Regions from separate parts of the Agromyces sp. NPDC058064 genome, predicted to be linked through region 1. Evidence: predicted binding sites of a transcription regulator. Region 1 holds the regulator's gene; the other holds the start of a gene.

Evidence for each region. The regulator HspR, encoded in region 1, represses chaperone genes until heat shock. The targets are predictions, from matches to a motif close to AAGTTGAGTCNNNNNGACTCAACTT.
Region 2: a site for HspR is predicted at 1,842-1,866, ahead of ACFVSL_RS04700 (Hsp20/alpha crystallin family protein). Genes of this name have one in related genera too.

The regions. Positions count from the first base shown of each region.
Region 1 covers NZ_JBHVSE010000003.1:172,892-177,085, reverse strand. The annotation lists gene dnaK (molecular chaperone DnaK) at 1-423, shown strand, start outside; gene ACFVSL_RS12510 (nucleotide exchange factor GrpE) at 426-1,076, shown strand; gene ACFVSL_RS12505 (DnaJ C-terminal domain-containing protein) at 1,160-2,155, shown strand; gene ACFVSL_RS12500 (heat shock protein transcriptional repressor HspR) at 2,159-2,581, shown strand; gene ACFVSL_RS12495 (hypothetical protein) at 2,578-3,216, shown strand; gene ACFVSL_RS12490 (hypothetical protein) at 3,226-3,909, opposite strand; gene ACFVSL_RS12485 (class I SAM-dependent methyltransferase) at 3,987-4,194, shown strand, end outside.
Region 2 covers NZ_JBHVSE010000001.1:1,010,824-1,015,017, reverse strand. The annotation lists gene ACFVSL_RS04715 (MmcQ/YjbR family DNA-binding protein) at 1-275, shown strand, start outside; tRNA gene ACFVSL_RS04710 (tRNA-Arg) at 360-432, shown strand; partial or broken gene ACFVSL_RS04705 (DUF998 domain-containing protein) at 522-1,733, shown strand; gene ACFVSL_RS04700 (Hsp20/alpha crystallin family protein) at 1,885-2,337, shown strand; gene ACFVSL_RS04695 (GNAT family N-acetyltransferase) at 2,334-2,633, shown strand; gene ACFVSL_RS04690 (APC family permease) at 2,975-4,194, opposite strand, start outside.

The DNA.
Region 1 (4,194 bases):
CTCCCGAAGGACGACATCGACCGCATGGTGCGCGAGGCCGAGGAGCACGCCGCAGAAGACAAGGCGCGTCGCGAGTCCGCCGAGACCCGCAACTCCGCCGAGCAGCTCGCCTACTCGGTCGAGAAGCTCATCAAGGACAACGAGGACAAGCTCCCCGCCGACGTCAAGGACGAGGTGCAGGGCGACGTCGACGCGCTGAAGTCGGCGCTCGCGGGCGACGACGACGACGCTGTCAAGACCGCGTTCGAGAAGCTCTCGCAGTCGCAGACCAAGCTCGGCGAGGCGATCTACGCCCAGTCGCAGGCGGATGCCTCCGCCGCGGCCGGCGAGGACGCCTCGGCGACCGGCCAGGCCGGTGACGCCGCGTCCGACGAGGACGTGGTCGACGCCGAGGTCGTGGACGACGAGGACGAGAAGAAGTAATCATGACCGACGAGCAGAACCAGAACCACGAGGAGCCGGTGATCCGCGACAAGCGTCGCATCGACCCCGAGACCGGTGAGGTTCGGCAGCCGGCCGCCGACGGGGCGCCCGAGGAGGGCGCCCCCGAGGCGGGCGGTTCGAACGGCACGGGCGCGGAGGCATCCGACTCGTTCGACGACGAGGCCGAGCTCACGGTCGACGACATCCTGAACGCGGCGAACGCCGAGGTCCAGGACCCGAGCGAGGAGCACCTCGCCGACCTCAAGCGGGTCACCGCCGAGTACGCGAACTACCGCAAGCGCACCGAGGCGAACCGCGAGGTCGAGCGCGAGCGTGCGGTCGGTGCGGCCGTCGCCGTGCTGCTGCCGGTGCTCGACGACCTCGACCGGGCCGAGAAGCACGGCGACCTCGAGGGCGACTCCGCCTTCGCGACGATCGCCGCGAAGCTCCGAGGCGCCGTCGAGAAGCTCGGACTCACGGCCTTCGGCGAGGTGGGCGAGCCGTTCGACCCGCAGCGTCACGAGGCGATCTTCCAGCAGCCGAGCGCCGACGTCGAGGTCGACACCGTCGCCGACGTCGTCGAGACCGGCTACACGCTGGGCGGCGTGCAGCTCCGCGCGGCGAAGGTCGTCGTCACGACCCCGTCGGCGTAGCCGACCACCCGGTGGTCGAGTAGCGCGACGTGCTGCTCGACCACCGGACCCGTTTCAGACAGACTCAGAGAGAGGAGGTGCCGATGGCCAGTCAGGACTGGTTCGACAAGGACTTCTACCAGGTGCTCGGCGTCTCCAAGGACGTGAGCGACGCGGAGCTGAAGAAGGTCTACCGCAAGCTCGCGCGCAAGTACCACCCCGACTCCAACGCCGGCGACGCCGCCGCCGAGGCGAAGTTCAAGGAGATCAGCGAGGCGCACTCCGTGCTCGCCGATCCCGAGCAGCGCAAGGAGTACGACGCGATCCGGGCGATGGGCTCGGGCGCGCGATTCACCGCGCCCGGCGGTGCGGGCGGCGCCGGCGGATTCGACGACGTCTTCGGCGGCATGTTCGGCCAGGGCGGCGCCGGCCGCAGCCAGTCGTACACCTTCCAGCAGGGCGGCGACTACGACGACCTGCTCGGCGGGCTCTTCGGCGGCGGCCGGTTCGGCCAGTCGACGGGCGGCTACCGCGGGTTCGGCGGCCCCACTCCCGGTCGCGACGTCACCGCGACGACGACGCTCGACTTCATCACCGCGACCAAGGGCGACCAGGTCACCCTGCAGACGGCCGAGGGCAAGCCGATCACGGTGCGCATCCCCGCCGGCGTCTCCGACGGGCAGAAGATCCGGCTGCGCGGCAAGGGCCACCCCTCGCCCGACGGCGGTGAGGCGGGCGACCTCATCCTCACCGTCAACGTGCGCAAGCACCCCGTCTTCGAGCGCGACGGCCTGAACCTCCGCGTCACCGTGCCGGTGACCTTCGCCGAGGCCGCGCTCGGTGCGACCATCCAGGTGCCGACGCTCGGCGGCGACCCCGTGAAGCTCCGCGTCGCGCCCGGCACGCCGAGTGGACGCGTGCTGCGCGTGAAGGGCCGCGGCGTCGAGACGAAGAAGGGCACCGGCGACCTGCTCGCCGTGGTCCAGATCGCGGTGCCGTCGCACCTCTCGAAGGACGCGCAGGCGGCCGTCGAGGCGCTCGCCGCAGCACTGCCCGACGAGAACCCGCGCGACGAGCTGCTCGCCAGGGCGAAGGGCTAGGTGATGGAGGTGCACGAGAGGAGCCCGCTCTTCGTGATCTCCGTCGCGGCCGAGCTCGCCGGCATGCACCCGCAGACGCTGCGGCAGTACGACCGCCTCGGTCTCGTCTCGCCCACCCGCACGGCGGGCAAGTCGCGGCGCTACTCGATGCACGACGTCGTCCAGCTGCGCGAGATCGCGCAGCTCTCGAGCGAGGGCGTGAGCCTCGAGGGCATCCGCCGGGTGCTCGGGCTCGAGGAGGAGGTCGCGACCCTGCGCGCGCGAGTGCGCGAGCTCGAGGGCGCGCTCGCCGACGAGATGCTGAACCGCCCCGGGCGGCGCGTCTTCGCGGCCGGCTCGGCGGGCGAGGTGATCAGCCTCAAGGCGGGCACCCGGGTGCGCCGCGAGAACGCGGTGGTCGTCTGGCGGCCGCTGGAGCGCGGATGACCGGCGTCCCGCCGGCACCTTCGGCGGTCGCGGCGGGCACGGCGACGCCGTCGGGCCCCGGCGCGCCCGTGCGATCGGCCGGGCCGGTCGGAGCCTGGGCGCTGCCGCTCGTGACCCTCGGCTTCTCGATCGGCGTGCTGCCCGCGCTCGTCTTCGTCGTGGTGCTCGCGGTGTTCGTCGTGGTCGGCCTCGTCGCAGGAGGGCTCGGCGGGGCCGCGATCGTCGGGTTCCTCACCACGCTCGTCGGCGGCGGCGCGGTCGCCGCGCAGCCCTGGCTCGTCATCGTCCCCGTGCTGCTCGGCGTCGTCGCCTTCGCCGCCGGCATCGCCGGCAGCGTCGTCGCGCTGCGGCGCCGGGGCCATCCCGCCCCGCACGCGGTGACCTGGTCGTCCGCCGGCATCGGACTGCTCGTCCAGCTGTTCGTGAACGGCGCCGTCTACTTCGTGCTGACCTTCGTCGTCGCCGCGGTCGTCGAAGGCGGAACCGGTGTCGTCTTCTTCGGCGGAGATCCCGCCCCGCTCACGGTCTTCGTGCTGTGCGCACTGGCCGTCACCGTCGGCCTCGGCTGGCTCGTGTGGTGGCTCTTCGGCCGGGTCTTCGCGGGCAGGGCGTCGGCACCGCCGTACGCCGGCTGAGTCGGGCCGCTAGCGACCCCACGCCGAGGCCGGCGCCTCGATGACCTCGTACGGGCGCGAGCTCCAGTGCGTGCCGTAGCCGTAGTGGCTCGACGCCCACGGCGAGGCCCAGATCGCCTGCGCGGTCGCCTCGGCGGAGTCGCCCCGGGCGAGTGCGGCGTCGACCTCGGGATAGCGGCCGGAGCGGAGGTTCTCGGCCGCGTAATAGGCCGCCTCCACGAGCGTGGGGTAGCTCCCGAGTCCCGATCCGCCGCCCGAACCCTGCCCGTTGTTCAGCGGGTTGTTGCGGTTCCACCAGTTGTCGGCGCCGTTCTCCTGGCGCATCCAGCGCATCATGAACGTGACGTTCTCGTCGGTGAGCGGCCACCCGCCCTCGACGATGACGAGCTTGGCCCAGTCGACGTTGGTGCCGCCCGCGATGAGCGTCTCGGGGCCGGTGGAGGCCACGTACGACTCGGTCGACAGCGCCGTCGACTCGGTGCCCGGTGCCACGCTGACGCGCTGCGCTGCGGCGGCGACCGAGTCGCGGGCGAGGCCCTCGGCCGCAGCGGTGCGGATCGTCTCGAGGTTCGTGAGCGGGGCGACGGCGACCGTGGCGGTGAGGCCGAAGACCGCGAACGCGGCGAGTACGCCGAACGGGCGGCGGACGCGACGCCCGCCGCGAGTGTCGCCCCCGTGCCGATCTCGCCGCATGCGGAGCCGAGGGTAGCAAACCGAGCCGTGGGCCGCACCCAGGAATCGGGGCGCGCCCCGCCGCGTACCCTTGGTGCATGCCCTTCGACCTCGGCGCCCTCCGGCGGTACCCCGACGTCGAAGGACCGGGACTCGAGGCCTCCGACGCCGCCGATCGGCTGCTGATCGACGAGGCCGCCGAGCGCGGCGCCGCGATCGCACCGCCGCTCGCGCCCGACGACGTCGTCGTCCTCGACGACGCGTACGGGGCGATCGCGCTCGCCGCGGCCGACGCGTTCGGCGCCA
Region 2 (4,194 bases), on a different contig from region 1:
AGCCGATCTTCGTGCACGTCTCCGCGAGCATGGAGCGGCCCCTCTCGATCGTCGTGAAGACCGACCCGGACGAGCACCTCGCCCTCGTGCAGGACGACCGGTTCTTCGGGCCGCCGTACTACGACCGCGCCCGCTGGGTCGCGACCGACCTCGACGGGCCCGACGCCGACTGGGAGCTGCTCGCCGAGCTCATCGAGACCTCCTACCGGCAGGTCGCCAACCGCCGCCAGCTCGCCGCGCTCGATGCCCAGCGACCCGAGCACGCGGGCGGGTGAGGCGCTCGATTGGCGCGAACGCGAACCGTGCGTTAGAGTTACGTGGTTGCCTGATCGCAGATGATGCGGCAGGCGACGAGCCATGCGCCCGTAGCTCAATGGATAGAGCATCTGACTACGGATCAGAAGGTTGGGGGTTCGAGTCCCTCCGGGCGCACGGAAGAAGGCGGTCCGCATCATGCGGGCCGCCTTCGTCGTTTCCGGGGCGGTCGCGGCGGCCTTCGCCGAGCGCGAGGCCGCCTGTGAATGCGCTGCGCATCATGGCAGCGATGCCATCCGCGAGATGACAGGGCGCGGAGGCCCTCGCTAGGCTCGGTCCCAGGCGTGATTCCCGTTGATCGAAGGTCGACGATGAGGGGTGTGTGCGCGGGGGTGGCCCCCGCCTCATTCGACCTGGGGCTCGCATCGCGGTTGCGCGTGGTGCACCCGGTCGCAGCCGGCCGTGGGGGGCATGGTCGGCCCGTCATCGCGCCCGAGGCGCTCGCCGCGAGTCATCCGGGCCGCCTCGTCTCGCTCGTGCGCCGCCTCTACGCGGCCCTCATCGCCGTCGCGATCTCGATCGTGCTCGCCGGCGTGTTCGCGCCCGCGGCCCTCGACCCCGCGAGCGCCCTCGACGTCGTCGGGCTCATCCCCGCGCTCGCCGGCGGCGCGGCGGTGTGCGCCGCGCTGCTGGCCGTCTCGGCCTCGCACGCCGGCCTCGCCTCGATCGCGCACCTCCGCCTGCCCGGCCTCGCACCGGGGCCGCGCGCGGCCGCCAACGGGCTCGCATGGGCGGCGCTCGCCCTCCTCGCCGTGCACTTCACGGCGGCGGCGTTCGAGCCCCTGCCCGGCGGGCATCGCGCCATCGGCTGCCTGCTCGGGGCCGCCTTCGGCTTCGGCACGTACCGACTGCACCGGCATGCACTCGACCACGAGGCCTACCGCAGCTTCAACCTCGTCGCGATGCTGCTGGCTGCGGGCAGCCTCGCGAGCATGAGCCTCACGCCGACGGGCGACTGGTGGGCGCACAACTTCAGCACGCTCGGCACGTCGAACGACCTCGCCGCCGCCTGCTTCAACGTCGCCGTGGTCGTCTCGGGCGCGGGCATGGCGGGGCTGTCCGGCGCGCTCACGCGGGCGCTCGCGACGGGCGCGTTCGCCATCCGCCGCGGGGCGCGCACGACGATGCGGGTGTTCATCGGGCTCGTCGGATTCGGGCTCATGGGCGTCGGCACGGTGCCGATCGACCGCGAGACCGACCTCCACAACGCCTTCGCCCTCGGCGCAGCGGTCGCGTTCATGCTCCTCTGCGTCGGCGCGCCCTGGTACGCCAGGCGGATGCCCCGCCGCCTCCTCGTCTTCTCGTACGCCGCGCTGGCGCTCGAGCTCGTGGCGATGGCGGGGTACGACGCCCTCGGCTGGTTCAGCCTGACCGTCTTCGAGATCATCGCCTTCGCGCTCGTGTTCGCCTGGCTCATCGCGCTCGTCGCGACGACGTCCGCGCACCACCACCACTCGCGCCCTCGTTCGCTGTCGGCGCACGGCGAACCGGAATCCTCCGACGTGCTCGGCGTTATGTTCGGTAGAGAGTTGAGTCGAGACGACTCAATGTCACCGATCAGGAGGAAAGATGGCCACCGCCTACGACCCGTTCCGCGACCTCGACCGAGTCGCGTCCGCGCTGTTCGAGCCCCGCCGCGGGCCGCGCCGCATGCCGATGGATCTCTACCGCGACGGCGACCACTACGTGCTCACCGCCGACCTTCCGGGCATCGACCCCGGTTCCGTCGACATCGACGTGGACGGCCAGTTGCTCACGATCCGGGCTGAGCGAACCCTCGCCGCCGGCGACGGCGTGAAGTGGATCACCCGCGAGCGCGAGGCCGCCTCGTTCCTGCGACAGCTGAACCTCGGCCAGGGCGTCGACACCGAGCGCATCTCGGCGAGCTACACCAACGGCGTGCTGAGCGTCACCATCCCCGTCAGCGAGAAGGCGAAGCCGCGCAAGATCGCGGTCGAGCACGGGGATGCCTCGGGCCCCGAGTCGCCCGTGACCGAGCGCGTCGAGCCGGTCGAGCAGTGACCGGCGACACCGGCACCGTCGAGATCACGCGACTCGACGAGCGCCACCGCTACCAGCTCGTCGTCGACGGAGCGCGCGCCGGATTCGCCCAGTACCGCCTCGAGCCCGGCAGGGTGGTGTTCACCCACACCGTCATCAAGCCAGAGTACGAGGGCCGCGGCCTCGGCAGCCGGCTGGCGAAGTTCGTGCTCGACGACGCCGTGGCGCGGGGCGAGCGCATCGTCCCCGAATGCCCGTTCATCGCCGCCTACCTCCGCAGGCACGACGACTACGAGGCATCCGTCGACTGGCCCTGACCCGGGCGACGACCGGTGAACCGAACGGCCGGTGATCGGAGGATCACCGGCCGTTCGGCGTGCCGGTGCGGAATCACCCCCTGTTGGGGGCGGTGCGCAGCGACCGACGCGGGATTACCATTTCGAGCACAACCCGAGTCCGACCCGACCGGACCGGCCGGTCATGCCTCGACGGCCGAGCGATCGGAATGTCCCTATCGATCGCTCGGGTCAGGCTCGCCGAGCTCAGTTCGGGTCGCTCGGCGAGAGGGTCTCCCCAGGAGACCGCGATGGGGTGGGAGGTAGGGTTCCCACCCCATCGTCACGCGCTCGGCGGCCGCCCGCCGCTCGGGCCTGCGGCATCAGGCGCGCGGCTCCGCTCGCTCGGTGCGGGCCTTCGCCCCGGCCTTCCAGGCGAAGTCGATCACGACCGCCAGGACGATGATCGCGACGAGGGCGAACGCGGTCGCCGGCTCGGAGACGAGCGTGGTCGTGCAGAAGATGACGAAGGTGCCGAGGGTCGCGACGAGGGCGATGACCAGCATCACGACGCTCGCCCCCGTCTCGCGGTAGAGGCGGAAGTGCGCGATCGTCACCGCGGAGAAGACCAGCAGCGCGACCGCGCTGCCGATCGAGGCGATCTTGTTGAGGTCGAAGCCGAGCACCAGCACCGTCGCGAGCACCGCCATCACGATGAGGCCGACCGGGAACCGCCCGACCGAGCGACCGAACATCGGCGGGAACTGCCCGACCGAGGCGAGGTGCTGGGTCATGCCGATCGAGGGGTAGAGCCCGGCGTTCACGGCGCCCGTCGTCGAGAAGAGCGCCGTGATCACCATGAGCACGTACCCGGCCTGCCCGAGCGCGGGCTTCGCGGCCTCGGCGAGCGCGGTGGTGCCGTAGTCGACGACCTGCTCCGCGGTCAGGGTGCCGAAGACGCCGAGCGCCACCGCGACGTAGATCGCCGTCGCGATGGCGAGCGCGAGGTAGATGGCGCGGGGCAGCTGCCTCGACGGGTTCGGCAGGTCCTTGGCCGTGAACGTGATGACGCCGAAGCCGAGGAAGGCGAAGAACGTCAGGGCGACGCTCGAGATGATCTCCCTCGCGCCGGGGTAGCCCGACGGCGCGAGCAGCGAGGGGTCGAGGTTCGCGAGCGTCACCGCGGCGAAGACCACGAGGATGCCGAGCACGATGATCACGATCACCGACTGCACGCGGGCGACGGCCGTCGCCCCGACCGTGTTCAGCACCGACATCACCACGATGAGCGCGACGGCGAGCACCTTCGCCCACACCGGGTCGCCGCCCGCGACGACCGAGCTCGCGTAGCCGCCGAACGACGTCGCGATCATCGCGACGACGATCGAGCCGGCGGTGAAGAAGAGCCACGAGCCGATGCCGGTGAGGTGCCCCTCGCCGAGCCCGCGCGAGAGGTAGGTGAGGATGCCGCCGCCCGAGGGGTACTTCGCCCCGAGCTTCGCGAACGAGTACCCCTGGAGCGCGGCGATGATGCCGGCGATCAGGAAGGACAGCCAGACCGCCGACCCGGCGACCGCCCCGGCCGCCCCGAGCAGGGCGAAGA